DNA from 2 places in the Paenibacillus sp. B-A-8 genome. Region 2 is predicted to be linked to the other one. Evidence: riboswitches for the same ligand, from Rfam matches in the RefSeq annotation. Region 2 holds a riboswitch; the other holds the start of a gene.
The links. Region 2 has a riboswitch for cyclic di-GMP ahead of ACN6MV_RS01875 (anti-repressor SinI family protein). Riboswitches for the same ligand answer to the same signal wherever they lie in the genome.
Positions count from the first base shown of each region.

Region 1: another riboswitch for cyclic di-GMP. It lies ahead of ACN6MV_RS30450 (NPCBM/NEW2 domain-containing protein); the one in region 2 lies ahead of ACN6MV_RS01875 (anti-repressor SinI family protein).

Region 1 covers NZ_CP183882.1:6,752,823-6,757,729, reverse strand. The annotation lists gene ACN6MV_RS30460 (EAL domain-containing protein) at 1-107, shown strand, start outside; gene ACN6MV_RS30455 (hypothetical protein) at 217-789, shown strand; cyclic di-GMP riboswitch class I at 947-1,033, shown strand; gene ACN6MV_RS30450 (NPCBM/NEW2 domain-containing protein) at 1,289-4,907, shown strand, end outside.
Region 2 covers NZ_CP183882.1:415,417-420,323, forward strand. The annotation lists gene ACN6MV_RS01870 (2-oxoglutarate dehydrogenase E1 component) at 1-394, opposite strand, end outside; cyclic di-GMP riboswitch class I at 867-951, shown strand; gene ACN6MV_RS01875 (anti-repressor SinI family protein) at 979-1,134, shown strand; gene ACN6MV_RS01880 (helix-turn-helix domain-containing protein) at 1,342-1,671, opposite strand; gene ACN6MV_RS01885 (TasA family protein) at 1,831-2,451, opposite strand; gene sipW (signal peptidase I SipW) at 2,543-3,130, opposite strand; gene ACN6MV_RS01895 (hypothetical protein) at 3,132-4,499, opposite strand; gene ACN6MV_RS01900 (aldo/keto reductase) at 4,696-4,907, opposite strand, start outside.

The DNA of each region.
Region 1 (4,907 bases), 560 kb from region 2:
CAGAAGGTGTGGAGTTTAGAGAGGACTTTGAATGGCTCAAGCAGAGTGGTTATCAGTTGTTTCAGGGATATTTATTTGGAAAGCCTGATCCTATTCCCAAACAGTGATCCTAAGGAGCATATCTCCGTCTAGAGGATGAGATGGATTTCAGGTCAGAGTCTGAGTACAGGTAAACCCCGGGGTTGTATAATTAAGGTAATTGAGAAGGGGGACGGGATGGATATGAAATGGCATAAGTACATCACGCGCTGGGCGGATTCTAGAGGGTTAGGTGGACGGGAAATTGATTATCAATGGCCGTCTCCATCATTTCCGGTGGTAAGTATTCGCAGCAATTTGGGTCGATACTCAGGTCAGGGGTATGGTTACGGAAGCAAGCCACAAGTGAAGACGGCTGTTGGTTTAATTGCTATTGGAGATGTAGCTATAGGCTTGATATCCATAGGTGCAATAAGCGTCGGTGTACTATCCGTAGGTGCTATATCACTGGGGATGTGGTTAGCGCTCGGAGCGATAGCACTTAGTTGGCTTGGCTTTGCCGCGGGAGCAATTGCGATTGCAGGAGTGGCTGTGGGAGCGATCGCGATAGCCGAAAAAGCATTGGGAGCGATAGCCATAGGCGATACGGCGTTTGGGGCGATAGCCATAGGGCGAATCGCTGGAGGTGCGATAGCTATTGGACAATGGGCATATGGTGTAATCGCTGTTGGAGAGCATGGTTTCGGGTTAATTCCGATCACGGGTGATGTGTGGAATTGGTTCCGGCGTTTGTTTGGGCTAGGAGATTAAGCCGCTAAGCAGTTCTAAAGTATCATTCATAGTCTGGGATAGTTAATAAAAAATATCTATCAGAACAGAAAAACTAATTGCAATTACCTATTCGGATTTCATACCAATTAATCATGCGATCAGATGTAGCGTTATGTTACTCTTTGTAATGTATTCGAAACTTCATAGGCAAACCTATGGAAATGTAGGGACGCAAAGCTATAGGGACTAAGGTTATTATAACTATTGTCAGCCAGCTGCCAAAGAGTGTATTACGCTTTTTGTTAAAATATAAGTGAGTATAAGTTATACACCTATACTTAATGTCTTATATTTCTCGCTTAAACGCGTATCGTCCTTAGAAGGGCGTCGGGGCGTTTATGCTTGTTAAAGTTTAATAAAAATTAAGTCTTAATTTTTATGGACTTTATACGCAATCAAGCTACTCTTTTGGGGTAGTTTTTTTTGTGCCCATTTTTGGGTACTGAAGAGATTCATATTACATCTGGGGGTAGAAAAGATGAAAAAAATGATTGCAATCGCTACATCGGCAGCCATGATAGCCAGTTTTTCGAGCGAGGCAGGTTATGCTTTAGCAAGTGATGTAAGCAAGGTAAGTGTAGTGAACAGCGTAGTACAAAGCAAAGCTGAGCTATTAAGCAGTGCGTCAGTTATTCCGTTTGATCTGTATGGAAAGGCTATCCTTAGCGCTTATAACGATGTTTTTAAAATGAATCCTGCAAATATTAAATCCATCACGAATAATGGTGGCAACTACTCAGGTTCACCAATAGCTAAGGCTATTGATGGCGATATGAGTACGCATTGGGAAACGGGCAAACCGAATAGCTCAACGTTTACGAACGAGGTTGTCTTTGTTTTTAATGAGTCCACGGAATTAAATAGAATCGTATATGCTGCAAGACAATCCGGTGCAAAGGGTAAGGGGTTTGCTCAGGAATTTGATATTTATGGCTCAACTACGGATGCAGGCGATTTTACACTAATATCCTCTGGAGAATATAAAGGCGGAGCAGGAGATGTTGTGGAGATTGAGTTTGCACCTACAGCTTTCAAGAGACTTAAATTTGTCTACAAAAAAGCTAATCAGGATTGGGCGAGTGCAGCAGAGTTTTCTTTTTACAAAGAAGATACCGTATCCGCTAAAATGAAAAATTTATTTACAGATGATACCTTGAGTCAAGTTAGCGCAGCATTTAATACGGTGGAGAAATTAACGGCTTTAGAACAAGAAGTGCAGTTACATCCACTGTACACGCAGTTTCAAGCAGATATAGAGAATGCAAAGGTGCTTCTGGAAAACCATCAAGTAGAGGAAACGGCAGCTAAGGTTTCGAAGTTAAAGGGGTATGGCACAGCATATGAAAATGCCTATAGCGAAGCTTACAGAATGCCAAACTCAAACGTATCAAAAGTAACGGTGAATGGTGGAAGCTACCCAGGTACGAAACCGGAATACATGCTCGATGATCTGCCGAATACACATTGGGAAACGAACAAAAATAATGACGACAGCTTCACGAATGAAGTCGTGTTTGAATTAGCACAGGCCAAAGTATTAGACAGAGTGGCTTTCCTGGCTAGAGATAATCGCAAAGGGTTCCCAGAAGCTTTTGAAATCTATGCATCAGAGACGAGTAAGGGAGAGACCTTTCAGCTCGTATCTAGCGGAACCGCGACTAGTACGAACGACTTTCTGGAGTTTAAATTCGAGCCTACGAAGTTTAAAAGATTGAAATTCAAGTTCACAAAAGCCAATATTAACAGACCTTTTGCGGCTGAATTTAGATTTTATACAGAGGATAAAGTAAGCGAAGCTGTGAATGGTATTTTCACAGATGGAACGATGAGTGCGGTTGTTCCTGCTTATAATAGCGCCAATGCAATCAATGAATTAGAAGAGGCGGCAAAAGTACATCCGCTCTATCCAATCCTTAAAGACTCATTGGATTTGGCTAAGAAGCTAGTAAATGGTGAAGTTCAAACCGAAGGCACCATTATTGAGGCTGAACAGCGTGGAGATATGAAAAAGCATGCACAGCAAAACCTGAGAATTGGTTTCGGTACGAACAACCAACCTACGGGACTCGTTGCAATGCCTGGAGATACAATCAATGTTTATGTAGATGCAGCTTCTACTGATAAATTGCCTGCAATAGTATTTTCGCAACAAGAGGCGGCTTGGAATGTTTGGGCTAGAAGCGTGCAATTACGTCCTGGTAAAAACACTATAACCGTTCCTGAGTTCGCGACGAATAGTTATTATGCACATGATGTGACTAAGGGCGGTACAGTATATATCGTCAATCCATATACAGCTGAGCAACAAGGAAAAGCACCTTTGATCCGGTTCGAGGGGCTTACGAAGATCCCTATGATGACAAAGACCACAGATCCAGAACAATTCAAAGCCTTCCTAACCACCTACAAACAAAAAATAGATGAAGATAAGGCAGCACATCCGAATGTTCAAGATCGCAAACTTATTGATGTAGTAGAAATGGTCAGCGATCATGTTATTTTTACAGGAACGGCTACAGAAGCGTATAACAAGTTTATTACACAAGAAAACAATCCACTGAATACCGTAACCGGCTATGATACTTGGATGAAGACGATCTTTGACTTCTATGGCTTGGATGGCAGTAGCGAGATTCATGATGCCAAGCTAATTCGTGAAAATATTCGATTGATGCAGCCTTATGGTGCAATGTATGCCGCGGGAGATCATACTGGGATACAAATTGGGACCGTAGCGACGATGTTGGGTGATTTTAACAAAGTCTATCCAGGTTGGGGATTGAATCATGAAATTGGGCATCGCTTGGCTATGGGTGAACGGGAATATGGTGAAGTAACTAATAATATGGTGTCTATGTTGATGTCAGTCTATGCGGATTCTATGGATACTCGTATTCCTTTTGAGAGTGATATTTATAAATATGTCCTCGAAGAAAATAAAGTGGTTATGAATCAGCAGGGCTTATTTGCACAGCTCGGTGCCTACTGGCAGTTGGAATTGGCGCACCCGGGTTACTGGACCGAACTGACAAAGCTGTACCGCGAGCGAAAGGTATCCCTTCCTAACGGTGACAATTCCAAGCAACAGTATTTAGTAGAGTTCTCCTCCGAAGTGCTGGGACTGGATTTAAGCAGCTATTTTGCCAGACATGGCTTCACTGTGAATCCAGAAACGAAAGAGAAGCTGGCTAAATATCTAGCACCGAAAAAGCTATGGTATTTAAATAACTCGGTGGTTCATTATGAGGGAACAGGAATAGCAGATAAGAATGTTGCGATAAAGGTTAATATCACGCCTAACACTACTTCTAAATCGAACACATTAAGCTTCAGTATGGATAAGGATCTTAAGAAAGATTTCTTAGGTTATGAGGTGTATAGAGACGATAAGTTAGTAGGGTTTACTGGGACTGACCAGTTCGTGGACACGAATGTAGATAGCAGCATCAATTATACGTACAAGATCGTTGGTTATGATAAGAAGCTGAGCCCACTGAAGCCGGTACAGGTTAAAGCCTTCAAGCCAGCGTTATCTGTTGAAGATCAAATCACGTTAAAGCTTAATCAAGCTTTTGATCCGATGAGCTATGTAAAAGCGACTAACTATCAAGGAAACGATATTACTGCTAATGTCACCCTGAAAGCAAATACCGTTAATGTAACGCAAAAAGGCGACTACGAAGTGGTATATGAAGTGAAGAACGAAGGGGTTACAGAAACCAAAACTACACTGGTTACGGTAACGAGTGACTATGCTTATCTTTCGGATCTTAATGCGAAGTCAGTCGTTGTTGGTTGGGGTGAATTAAAGAAAGACAAAGCCGTTTCTGGTGGAATCATCACCCTTGTTCGACAAGGGTTAGCTGCGACCTATACCAAGGGAATCGGTGTACATGCGAACTCTGAAGTTATTTATGATATTGAGGGTAAAGGTTATGACTTCTTTGAAAGCTACATCGGGATCGATCAAGCGATGAAAGGAAAGCCATCCTCTGCAACCTTTGAAGTGTATGTAGATGGAGAGAAGAAATTCGCGAGCGATGTTTTCCGGGCAGGGACAGAGCATGAATTTGTGAAAATACCTGTGACAGGCGCGC
Region 2 (4,907 bases):
TCTCCCAAATGAGTGTGGCAGGTAATGCGATCAGATCCTCACGGGTCAGCCCATAGGTTTCAAGTTCGAGATATTTAGCCATGGGATTGTGGTCCCGCTCAAGCGGATCAATTTCAGCGGCCATATGGCCATATATACGAATATTAGCGATTAACTTGGAAGCTCTTACTGCTTTTCTAAGCCATTCGGTGTCTCCCGAAATGCGAGGCTGTGGAGCCGGTTCGCTATCCGGTGTTAATGGTGGGGGACCCGAATTTGTAAAAAGTTCGCGATAATTATTCTCTACGGTGGTTGGGTCTTTCACAAATTGCTCGTATCTTTCTTGAATGTAGCCTAAATTGGGTCCATAATACTTACTCCAAATGGATTCGTTATAGGGCTCTTTGGCTGCCATGAATACATCCTCCTCAACGGATGAACTCCATACGTGACATTTTGTGTCAATGCTTGTAGGAGCTGTGATGATTGCGGTTTCATTCCTCATCTTATTGTGCTACTTTCCACACATGTAATCAATTCATTCTTTCGTCTAATACGTTCGCAAAATGGTATGGGTTAGCTTATTCTACTAAATAAAGAGTTGTTCTTTTTTATTACCCATTCTAAAGGCCTACTAAAATGATTCTATTATCCTTAATTTTAACTAAATAGGGAATGGGACATTATTATATTGGCTTATATAATTTTATGAATAAGACGAGTATCGCGATAATAGGACAGGAAATTCTATAAAAGAACTTCTATTTTTTGTTTTTTAATGGAAAAACTAATCAGAAATCGACACACTTTTTCACTTTAGTATAGTATAATGTTATTGCAGTTAGCGTTTTTCATATATTTCAAAGTAGATCCTTTCACGTAAAGGGTCCAGTAAAAGGTAAACTTGCCGAAAGGCAGGGGCACAAAGTCGCGGGTCTAAGGTAGAAATACTATGACAGCCGGATTGCCTGGGGACGTAAAATCTTAGGAGGAGATTTTTTGGACAAGTCCAACCAGGGAAGCAACAGAGAACAGCAGGTCATTGATCTAGACGTAGAGTGGGTCCATTTATTATTAGCAGCTAAGAAGGCTGGCATAAAGGCAGATGAAATTCGTCGCTTCTTTCATGAGAAGACTGTGCAAGCCGTGCAGTAATACATTCAGAGCATTACATATCAAATGAGCACAGCGATAACTCGCTGTGCTTTTTTTCTTTATATAAGAAGCTATAAGTTTCAGATGACACACTGTCCTTATATTCTAGTAGAATATAAAACGCCTTCGCAGTCCATATAGGAGAACGAAGGCGCTTATGCTTGATAGTATGAGTAGAAGAGGATCTTATCAGATCAGATGGAAGGATTAATCCTTCTGATCCAGGCGCCATTTCTGGTAGTCCAGAAACTCCTTGAATTCGCGTTTGCTTATGCCTGAGGCCATAGCTTCCTGCACCAATCGGAACCATTCCGAATCTAAAGGTGATTCCTCAGCATCATTAGGTTCTCCATAGAGCAAAGCGTGGATGGATACCTGAAGCGCGTCGGCGATCTTTTCGATAAATTGGATTGAAGGATTGGATTGGATGTTTCTCTCCACATTGCTAAGATACGACTTAGCAACATCCGCTCTGTCCGCAAGCTCAGATAGGGACAATCCCTTTTCTAGGCGGAGATGCTGGATACGTTGGCCCATATTTTGTGGCACTATGCTGACGCCCCTCCGTAATTTTTGTTATTAGTATAGCAAATATCAATAAATTCGACAAAGATTATTGTAAAGAAAAAAGCAGCATCTACTTATCCGCTTTCCGGAATAAGAATCTGCTGCTCTTCGAATGGAAGACTTATTAGATTATTTAGCGGATCCAGCAGTTTGCTTACCTACGAAATCCCAAGTCAGAGTTAATGAATCTTTTTGGAAGTAGTTTTGCTCTTGGCCGTTATCAACAAATTCGAATTGAACGGTGAAGCTATCATTTGTGCCGGCCTTAATTCCAGATGCTTCGCTAGTACCCCAGATTGCATCAAGTCCAGTGTTTTTTACGAGATCCGGTGTCTGAGTCTTCAAATCGGCCAGGGTAGTTTCCCAAACTACTTTCTCTTCACTACCAGGTAAGATGCCGCTTTTATCTTTATTCACCAGGAATTTAACTTTGATGAATTTTGCCAAATCGTTAGCGCCGTTGTTACCACCTACATCATTAATAGAGGTAGCTGTTTTGAGGAGGATCGAACCGATATCAAGTGTACCGTCATTTTTTAGTTTGAAGTCTCTTTTGATCGTATCGCCTGGCTTCAGATCCTTCAAATCAACGATAACAGAAGGATCAGAGTTCAAATCCAGTGTACCTGCTGCGAATGTAGCGGTGCTTTGTGCAGTGTCGCTAAAGTAAGCGAAAGTTCCTCCACCAATCAATGATAAACCCAGTGCTGCAGATGCTACGCCAAGACCCAATGTTTTTTTGATACCCATAATTAAAATTCCTCCTCGGTTTTTGTGGTTTTTTTATAAAAGTTATATATTGTAACTTCCGGTTCGTAAGCGGAAGCGGACAATCAACGAATTACTGTATTTCAGTTGGAGGTGGAGAGGTGGGCAGTATAGCCGCATTTTTCTTTTCGAGTGCAGCTACAGCCTTCCATGATGAATACAGGGCATAGAGCAGGAGCATCAAGCCTGGTACGATCATGAGCACAACACTTCCAGCTTTGGAAACTGCGAAATTCATAGCGTAACCTACATAAGGTACGGTGACCCCTGCATACTCAGCTACAACATTCGTGGAACTGGTAGGGTTCATATCAGGCGCATCATTGTTATCGCCTTTCGTGCGATACATGGCTTCACCAGTAGCATTGTTCATTGTTGCTTCTACAACACGGTGAGTAATGAGCAGGTTTTCTTCATTTCTAAAGGTGATAACATCGCCTTTTTTGAAGCGATTCATATCTCCTCCGGGTTTTAAAGCGACAATCGATCCGGTTTGAATCCCTGGCTCCATCGAACCTGAGAGTACCGATTTGATCTGGTATCCGAAGAAGGCAGGTTCACCGCCGGAGGCCTTGGATAACACTACGGCTATCACCAGCAGAATAAAGATCACAAGCATGATGCTCGATAATGTATTGTTGATCATTTTTTTAATCCGCATATTATTCTCCACCTTTGTCTTGTTGAGGGGCCGAAGGAGCTGGTGTTGCTGCCGGCGGGGAAGAGGTTGTAGCTTCCGCCTTTGGCGTCTCCTGAGGAACCTTTTGCTGTGGTATATCTTGTGGAATCGTTGGCTCTTCACCAACTTCCGGATCGACCGGGTTAGTAGCTGGGGCTTCAGGTTGCTCTTTATTTATGTTCTCTGGAGCAGCTTCACCTGTCGGTGGAGTCGCTTCCGTTTTTGCTTTCTCTTCAGCTTCAGCTTTCGCTTTGTCCTCTGCTTCTTGCTTTTCTTTTTTCTCCAGGGCCAAACGTTCTTCTTTCTTCGCTTGTTCCAGCGCCTCTAATCGGGCTTTCTCAAGGGCTTCCAATTGTTGTTCGCGGGTTTGACTGATCAATTGGAGCTGACTCTGAAGAGTGCTGATGCCTGAAGTAGCTGATTCTTTAAGATCATTCATTTCAGTATTGAGATTTTCATAAGTGGAGGTAAGCTCGCTAGAGATATTGCCAGCCGGTTGACTAAAAGCAATCAGGTAGGGGAACGGCTGCTGAAACGCCTCATTGCGTAACTCTGGTTGTCCATATACATCACTGGTCACTACCGAAGCAAACGGAAGACCGATGTCGTGAATAGAATTTAGGTATTGGATGACTCCATTTAAGGAAGCATTCAGGGATTCAGAGATTACACCACTTTGATTCAGGCTATTTTGCAGCTCACTGAAGAATTGTTCATCCTTGATTTCTAAACAGTTTGAATCTAGAGAGGTCATATATCCTCCAATCTGGAATAATACGGCTGCTGCTGCGTTCAGCTCACTATTGATTTCGTTCCAAATTTGGCTGTTGGTGGCCAATTGCTCATTAACGCCATCAATTTGAGATTGAAGCGCGGAGATTTGCGAGGAAATCTCTTGCGCTGCGACATCAAGCTCATCCAGCGACATGCCTTCTATTCCCGAAACATCTGAGAGACTGCCTGAAGGGGCATAGCTTTGTAGCGATCCTTTTAAAGCAGTAGCTTTTTCGATATGATCTTTGAGTTCTGTTAGAAGCCCTTTGATCGAGTTTGGAAAGACTTCGCAAAAGCTAATTGTGCTGGTCGCTTGCGTAGTAGCTCCAAAACCACCGTAGGTATTACCCACTTGCTGCGAGGTATACAGAAACAAGACGGAGACAGCCATTCCTGATTGCAGAACACGTAGTCCGATTTGCCTCTTTCTTTTAGGTCTTCTTTTTGCTGATCTGGGTCTCAGAGGAATACCTCCCCTCAATGTCTTGAATTTCTTTGGTTCGTTATTGTCGTTCTCAATAAAGAACAACTTCTGTAATGAATAATACATGGAATAAATTGAAAAGAAAACTGCCAATAAGCCTCGCTTGTGCTCTATAAAGAACGAAAATGTTAATTTATCTCTATTTACCTCGGTTTTTCGCTCGATATCTATTTTTATTCGCAATAGAGAACAATATGTAAGAAATGGGGAGGCATTAAAAATAGCCTAATCATGCGAGAGGCACAATTAGGCTATTCAGAATCCTTTGGAGTTGAATTTGTGGAGCGGGTTAGGGAAGACGAGTACCACGCGAACTAACGTATAAGTCATACCACTCTTTACGAGTAAGCTCCAGTTTGTCCGCATCGGCGCAGGCAGCAATGCGCTGCGGATTCACAGTTCCAATCACAGGCTGAATAGCTGCCGGATGTGTCATTAGCCAGGATAGCACTATGGATTCGGGTGTTGTTCCTTTTTTATCTGCAAGTTGTTTAACCATGG